One region of the Ornithinibacillus xuwenensis genome, then DNA from elsewhere that is predicted to be linked to it. Evidence: riboswitches for the same ligand, from Rfam matches in the RefSeq annotation. Region 1 holds a riboswitch; the other holds the start of a gene.
The links. A riboswitch is a leader RNA that binds a small molecule or an ion and turns the genes downstream of it on or off. The one in region 1 is predicted to bind preQ1.
Positions count from the first base shown of each region.

Region 1 (3,404 bases):
AGACTGCATTTGTACAATTACATGATGCAGGAGGAGCTTCTGCGGATATGTGGGATAATGGTGCCTTACTTGCAGATAAAATAGCGGAGATTTCCAATCATTTTGGCGGAAAACCAATCACCGTTATTGCGTATAGTAAGGGCGGAGTCGATACACAAACAGCCCTCACCTATTATGGTGCCTGGCAATATGTAGACAATGTCATTACACTTTCTAGTCCACATCATGGCTCACAGCTTGCTGATCTCGCATACAGTTCGGGAGCAGGATGGCTTGCTGATTTATTAGGGGCAACAGGAGATGGAACATATGCAATGCAAACAGGATTTATGGATGATTTTCGCACACAAATAGACGGTCAATCTAGAGCCTATTACAATGATTACTACACCATAGGAGGAACCGATTGGGGATCTGCCTTCTCTTCCACCTGGTATGGAGGTGTTTATTTATCCCAGTACGGGTCAAATGACGGCGTTGTTACCGCAACGAGCAGCAGACTACCTGGTGGCCAGCTAATTTCAATCGGGGATTGGAACCATACAACAGTCCGAACTGGTGAGACCTTCCCTGTTTTTGATGATTACCTATCCGACAGTACGTTAAGTAGCGCTAGTATCCTCACAACAAATGATTCCGTAGAAAAAAACTCTCCTGCTTTTAATCAATGGATTGAAGGTGGACCATTAAGTGCTGCAAAGGAAAACCAAATAGCCATCACCGTTGAAGATAACGTGAAAGACCTATCACTAAACCTTATGACAACTGATTCTTTATCGGATGTGAGACTTATCTCTCCATCAGGCGATATCGAAAGACCAGCATTACAATCAACCAAAATAGAAGAAGGAATTTTCATAGGAGCAATCAGTAATGTTATCCATTTAACTAACCCTGAAGCTGGAGAATGGAAGTTAGAACTGACAACGAAAGCCGACGATGCGTACCTATTAGTAACCACTTATCAGGCACCTGGAAAAATAAACTTTAGCGAAAAATCCACTTCACCAAATACCGAACAGCTCACCTATCACCTTCATGCGAATACAGCTGAAGTACAGGAAAAAACATTAAAAGCAACCTACCAAATCACGCAATCTAGTAATCCAGAAAACTCTAAAACCATTACCATCAGTGGTACGGAAAACCTATCAAAGACATTACCATTAATGGAAAAAAATCAAGTCTATAATATTACAATTGATATCGAAGGTTTAACCCAAAATGGCAAGCCATTTAAACGAACGATTGTAGATTCTGTATTTGTGGACGATAACTAAATTATTGTTTTTAACAGTGAAAAGAGTTTAATAGTAAGAGATTCAATGTATAGTAGCTAGCATTGACAATCTACTACTTACTCTATATAATTAGTCGAGTGAAATGGATAAATTCGTTATTCATACACAGGAAGAGGTTCTTAGCTTAAACCCTCTATAAAAAACTAAGGACAGATGACGCGATTTCAAGCCATGTCCGTAGGGGCATGGCTTTTTTAATTTTTTCAATGGTACAAGGAGGTAATAATATGGCAGGAAGACGTGACGAAGATTTAACGGATCTAACACTATTAGGTAGCCAAGGAACCACATATGCCTTTGACTATACACCTGAAGTTTTAGAAACATTTGATAATACACATCCGAATCGTGACTACTTTGTTAAATTCAATTGTCCTGAATTTACCACGCTTTGCCCGAAAACTGGTCAACCTGATTTCGGAACGGTGTATATAAGCTATATACCAGATGTGAAAATGGTAGAAAGTAAATCGTTAAAGCTATATCTCTTTAGCTTTCGAAACCATGGTGATTTCCATGAAGATAGCATGAACATTATTATGAATGATCTTATCAATCTAATGGATCCCCGTTATATTGAGGTTTGGGGTAAATTCACACCACGTGGTGGTATCTCGATTGACCCATACTGCAATTATGGAAAACCTGGTACAAAATATGAAGCGATGGCAGACCATCGTATGATGAATCATGATATGTATCCAGAAAAGATTGATAATCGCTAAACACTGACAGAGGGTAAGCTGCGTTCCTTTTCTCAATTGGAAAGGACATGATAATCTTGTTAATTTATTTAAATGCATTATTTGTTGGACTCCTATTAATCTCTAATATTCTAGGGGTAAAAGTATTTAGTATTGGCGAATTTATGCTGCCTGCCGCAGCAATTGTTTATGTTGTAACCTATCTAATAACCGATGTAATTGGTGAAGTATATGGCAAAGAAACAGCAAGAAAAACGGTACACGCTGGGTTTATTACACAGGTTGTTGCACTTATTTTCATTTATATTGCGATTAAACTGCCAGCAGCCCCAACCTTTGCATCCCAGGTGGAATTCGAGCAAATTCTAGGTGGAAGTTTCCGCGTTATTCTAGCAAGCCTATTCGCCTACATCGCTAGTCAACATTTAGATGTGAGCTTATTTCATAAACTAAAAGAGAAACATGGTGAGAAAAAGCTTTGGCTACGTAATAATGTATCAACCATGACTAGTCAGCTCATTGATACTACCATTTTTATTTCCGTTGCATTCTGGGGAATTATGCCAACAAGCGTATTAATCGGAATGATTCTTACACAATATGTTTTCAAATTTATCATCGCAATCATTGATACACCAATCGTCTATTTACTCGTTAAATTTTCTAAAAAGTAAACAAGATGCCTGTGAAGTACATCACGAGAGCTTGTGTCTCGGGTGTACTTACCGGGCTTTTTTTGTTGGGAGATTGGTGGGGGAGGGCTGAAGGTCTGCTGGTGGAAGCTGAAGCATTGCTGCCAAAGGCTGAAGTTTCACTCACAAAAGCTAAAGCTCCTCAAGACCAATCTTCGTTACAAAAACATAACAAATGCATAGGACAATTCAATCGCCTCATACCCTATACAAACCATTTAGAAAGGGACTGAGGAATGTGGAGTTTATTAAAATTGAATGGGTTCCGTTTCATGAAATTAATGCCCGTCATACCTATCTTCCAACTGGAAGAACCGCAGTGATTAAATATCGAATTTTAAAGCAATCACATCGCCCTCTTCTACATGTTTTTCGAGGTAAAAATGGAGAGCTCTTTTTATATAAAGGGATGGAAGCATACAGCACTATTAAAGCTGTCCGATCTGATCAAATAATTCCTGTGTACATAACCGATAAGCACAATATCAAAAAGCTTGATTGGACGTTGAAAATGCTACAGTCTTGTTATTTGGAAAAGGCTTATTACAAAATCAAACATGAATACATTTCCCTGCTACTACAGGAAACCAATCATAATGTGAAGTACATTAGTGCGAAGACTGGTTGTACAAAAGAAGAGATTTTAAAGTATAAAATAGATGATGCAGTTCCTGATAAATATAAGGAGCTAGCTATCCAACACAACC
Region 1 covers NZ_JBDIML010000006.1:15,778-19,181, reverse strand. Annotated here, with positions in the region: gene ABC228_RS15345 (esterase/lipase family protein) at 1-1,280, shown strand, start outside; PreQ1 riboswitch class I at 1,408-1,454, shown strand; gene queF (preQ(1) synthase) at 1,529-2,026, shown strand; gene ABC228_RS15335 (queuosine precursor transporter) at 2,083-2,679, shown strand; gene ABC228_RS15330 (hypothetical protein) at 2,936-3,404, shown strand, end outside.

Region 2 (3,404 bases), on a different contig from region 1:
TTTATACACCAAGTCATCATATGCTATGATAAGGATAGTGATTTAGGGGGTATTATGCTACATGAATTCGAAATGGAAAGAGATCTGGGATACCTTTATCTCAATTGAACATCTGAAGGATTTGGGAATAGCAATTGGTATCTTTTTGCTATTTCTTATATTTCGTAAACTGTTTACGAAATATATATTTGCCCTATTAAAGCGACTTGTAAAGCGAACAAGAATCAATTTGTTTTCCAATATACTAATATCGTTTGAAAAGCCAGTTCAGTGGTTGTTTATTGTGCTTGGGATACTTGCAGCAGTCACCTATTATCCATATTTAGATCCAGATAATGAACTTTTTAGGGATGTAATTAAAGCATTGATTATCATCCTATTAACTTGGGGACTTGTGCAATTATCATCCACTTCATCTGAGATATTTCGAAGTATTAATAATCGAACGAGTATAAAAATAGACGAGATCTTAATACCATTACTTTCAAGAGCATTGCAGTTTGTCATTATAGCAATCAGCATTAGTATTGTTTTAGGACTGTTCGGTTACCGTATTGATGGATTAGTGGCTGGATTTGGCTTAGGTGGACTAGCAATCTCACTAGCAGCTAAAGATGCACTCGCGAATATGTTTGGTGGCATTGTCATTATTTCCGAAAAACCATTCACAATTGGAGACTGGATTTTAACACCGAGTGTTGAGGGGACGGTAGAAGATATTACATTCCGAAGCACAAAGATAAGGACTTTTGCTCAAGCGGTGGTGACCTTACCAAATGCTACATTAGCAAATGAGCCAATAACGAATTGGAGTAAAATGGGCAAAAGACAAATCTCATTTTATCTGCGGTTAACCTATGATACACCTCGAGAAAAAATGGAAGTGGTGATTAGCAGAATTCGTGAGTTACTCCGTAATCATCCGGAAATACATCCTGAAACCATTATGGTTAATTTTGAGAAGTACATGGATAATGGGGTGGATATTTTCCTATATTTCTTTACGAAGACGACGAACTGGGAAAAGTATCTACATGTACGAGAGGATATTAATTTTAAAATACTAGAAATTCTAGAACAAGAACAGGTTTATATTGCAATACCTAGTCGGAAGCTGTATGTGAATTCTGAAGGAGATAACCAGTTTGGGATTATACAAGAGAAGGATAGGTAGTGTTTCATGAGGAAAATACAAGTATTTTCCTCGCGATGTATGAGTATAATTAGTATCAGGTATTATTAGTTTGTGATAAAATACTATAAAGTAGCAAGTAGAGTAGAGGGGACTGTCATGTATAAATTTGCAGCATATGTTTTAAAGTTTATATTAAGTTTATTTGGAAGAATTAAGGTTTATCAAAAGGATAAATTGCCAAGCGCTGGAAGCTATGTAATTGCCTGTACCCATACTGGATGGGTAGACATATTATGGTTAGGTGTTTCGGCATTGCCAACGAAAATCCATTACATGGCTAAAAAGGAATTATTCCAAAGTAAATTTTTGAAATGGTTAATGGAAAGCTTGCATGCATTTCCAGTAGACCGTGAAAATCCTGGACCAAGTACCATTAAAACCCCTAGAAAGCTTCTGAAGGAAGGGAAAGTTGTTGGGATTTTCCCTAGTGGAACCAGATCAAGTGAGGATGTACCATTAAAACGTGGTGCAGTTACAATTGCTGTGCATGCAGGTGTGCCTATTGTACCAGCAGCATATGTTGGTCCGAATAATTTCAAGGATTTATTTAAGCGTATGAAACCAAGGATTATATTTGGTGAGCCAATTCAGCTTGCAGAAGGTGTGTCTAAGAAAGAAGGCATGGAACTGTTAATGGTAGAGTTGGATAAAAGAATGAATGAATTGCAAAACCAAATTAAATAGCACGAAAAAAACCTTCATTTTAATATGAAGGTTTTTTATTCTTTAGATAAGCTTTTCGAAGCGTAAGCGTTTGTTTAATGCATAAACAATTGGTATACCAATTGCTAATACCGCAAATTCTCCTGCTGCAGTCGTTAACCAAGTAAATAAGAATGGCAACTCCAAAGCTAAGTTTAATTCAAAGGCAATAATAAACATATTGAACGTAAAGACTAGTGTATTTGCCACAAGTAATGCAACTGTATTTTTAACATACTTTGATAAAAGAATGATAATACCTAGTGAAATTGCAGAGTGTCCAACACCAAATACTAAATCATACCAACCAAGTGGTGAAAATAGTAAATTGTATAGGAATACGCCTATTACGATTCCAAAGAAGTATTTCTTATTGAAAACAATAAGATGATTGAATACCTCGGATATACGGAACTGGATATTTGTAAATCCGAATGGAACAATTAATGCCGATACAGCGATGTATAATGCAGCAATTAGTGCATTGACAACCAATGTTCTTGCTTTCATCTAATCTCTCCCTTAGTTTTTTTACGTGGGATGGTTTCGAACCACGTCTTTCAGATAACTTATCTAGTATAGTACAAACAAGCAAAAATAGAAAGAAGTTTTTGCTTACTAAATAGTATGGTTGAGAACGTGGAATTATTATTTAGAATAAGCAAAAACCCCGGTATAATACCGAGGTTCGTGAAACATTTTATTATTATTTTTCATCACGAAACACGCTACGTGGACGACGATTAGATTACTAGTAGTATATTGGAAATTGGAAACAATAGAACAGAAGTTATGGAAATAAATAGAGGATTGAATTCTTGACAGGTATTCGATATAAAACTATACTTACGATAAGTAATTAAATAATAATAAGTAATTATATAAGGGAGATAATAAGGTGGAAAAGAAATTCTTTCAGAAGCCGACAACCTATGTTGGAGAGGTTAATATTAACGTAAGTAACATCATTCATTCACTAGATTTTTACCAACGGGTATTTGGTTTTAAGATTTTGGAGCAAACAGAACGAAAGGTGATACTTTCTGCTGATGGTGAGCGACCATTATTAACACTAGAGCAACCAGAAGATGTAATGCCTAAAAAAGGTAGAACAACAGGCTTGTATCATTTTGCTATTTTGCTACCTACACGTGCTGATTTAGCAAGCTTTTTGAAGCATTTGATCCAAACAGAGGGTCATAGCTTACGTTTAGGAGCGTCAGATCATGATGTGAGTGAGGCACTTTATTTTGATGATCCGGATGGAAATGGGATTGAAGTGGCGTGTGACCGTAGTTCGTCGAAATGGGGCTGGAATGAAGGAATCGTTACAATGGGAACTACAGCCCTCGATGCAAATGATTTATTAGCAGAAACTGATCAAGCATGGGAAGGTATTCCCAACGATACCGTTATGGGCCATATCCATTTACATGTCGCTGATTTGGATGAGACGGAAACGTTTTATGTGAATGGTCTAGGATTTGATATTGTAACACGCTATCAT
Region 2 covers NZ_JBDIML010000008.1:72,472-75,875, forward strand. Annotated here, with positions in the region: gene ABC228_RS17330 (mechanosensitive ion channel family protein) at 62-1,174, shown strand; gene ABC228_RS17335 (lysophospholipid acyltransferase family protein) at 1,292-1,879, shown strand; gene ABC228_RS17340 (QueT transporter family protein) at 1,922-2,407, opposite strand; PreQ1 riboswitch class I at 2,414-2,458, opposite strand; gene ABC228_RS17345 (VOC family protein) at 2,796-3,404, shown strand, end outside.
Region 2: it holds a riboswitch for preQ1, as region 1 does, so the genes downstream of both, ABC228_RS17340 (QueT transporter family protein) here and queF (preQ(1) synthase) in region 1, are expected to answer to the same signal.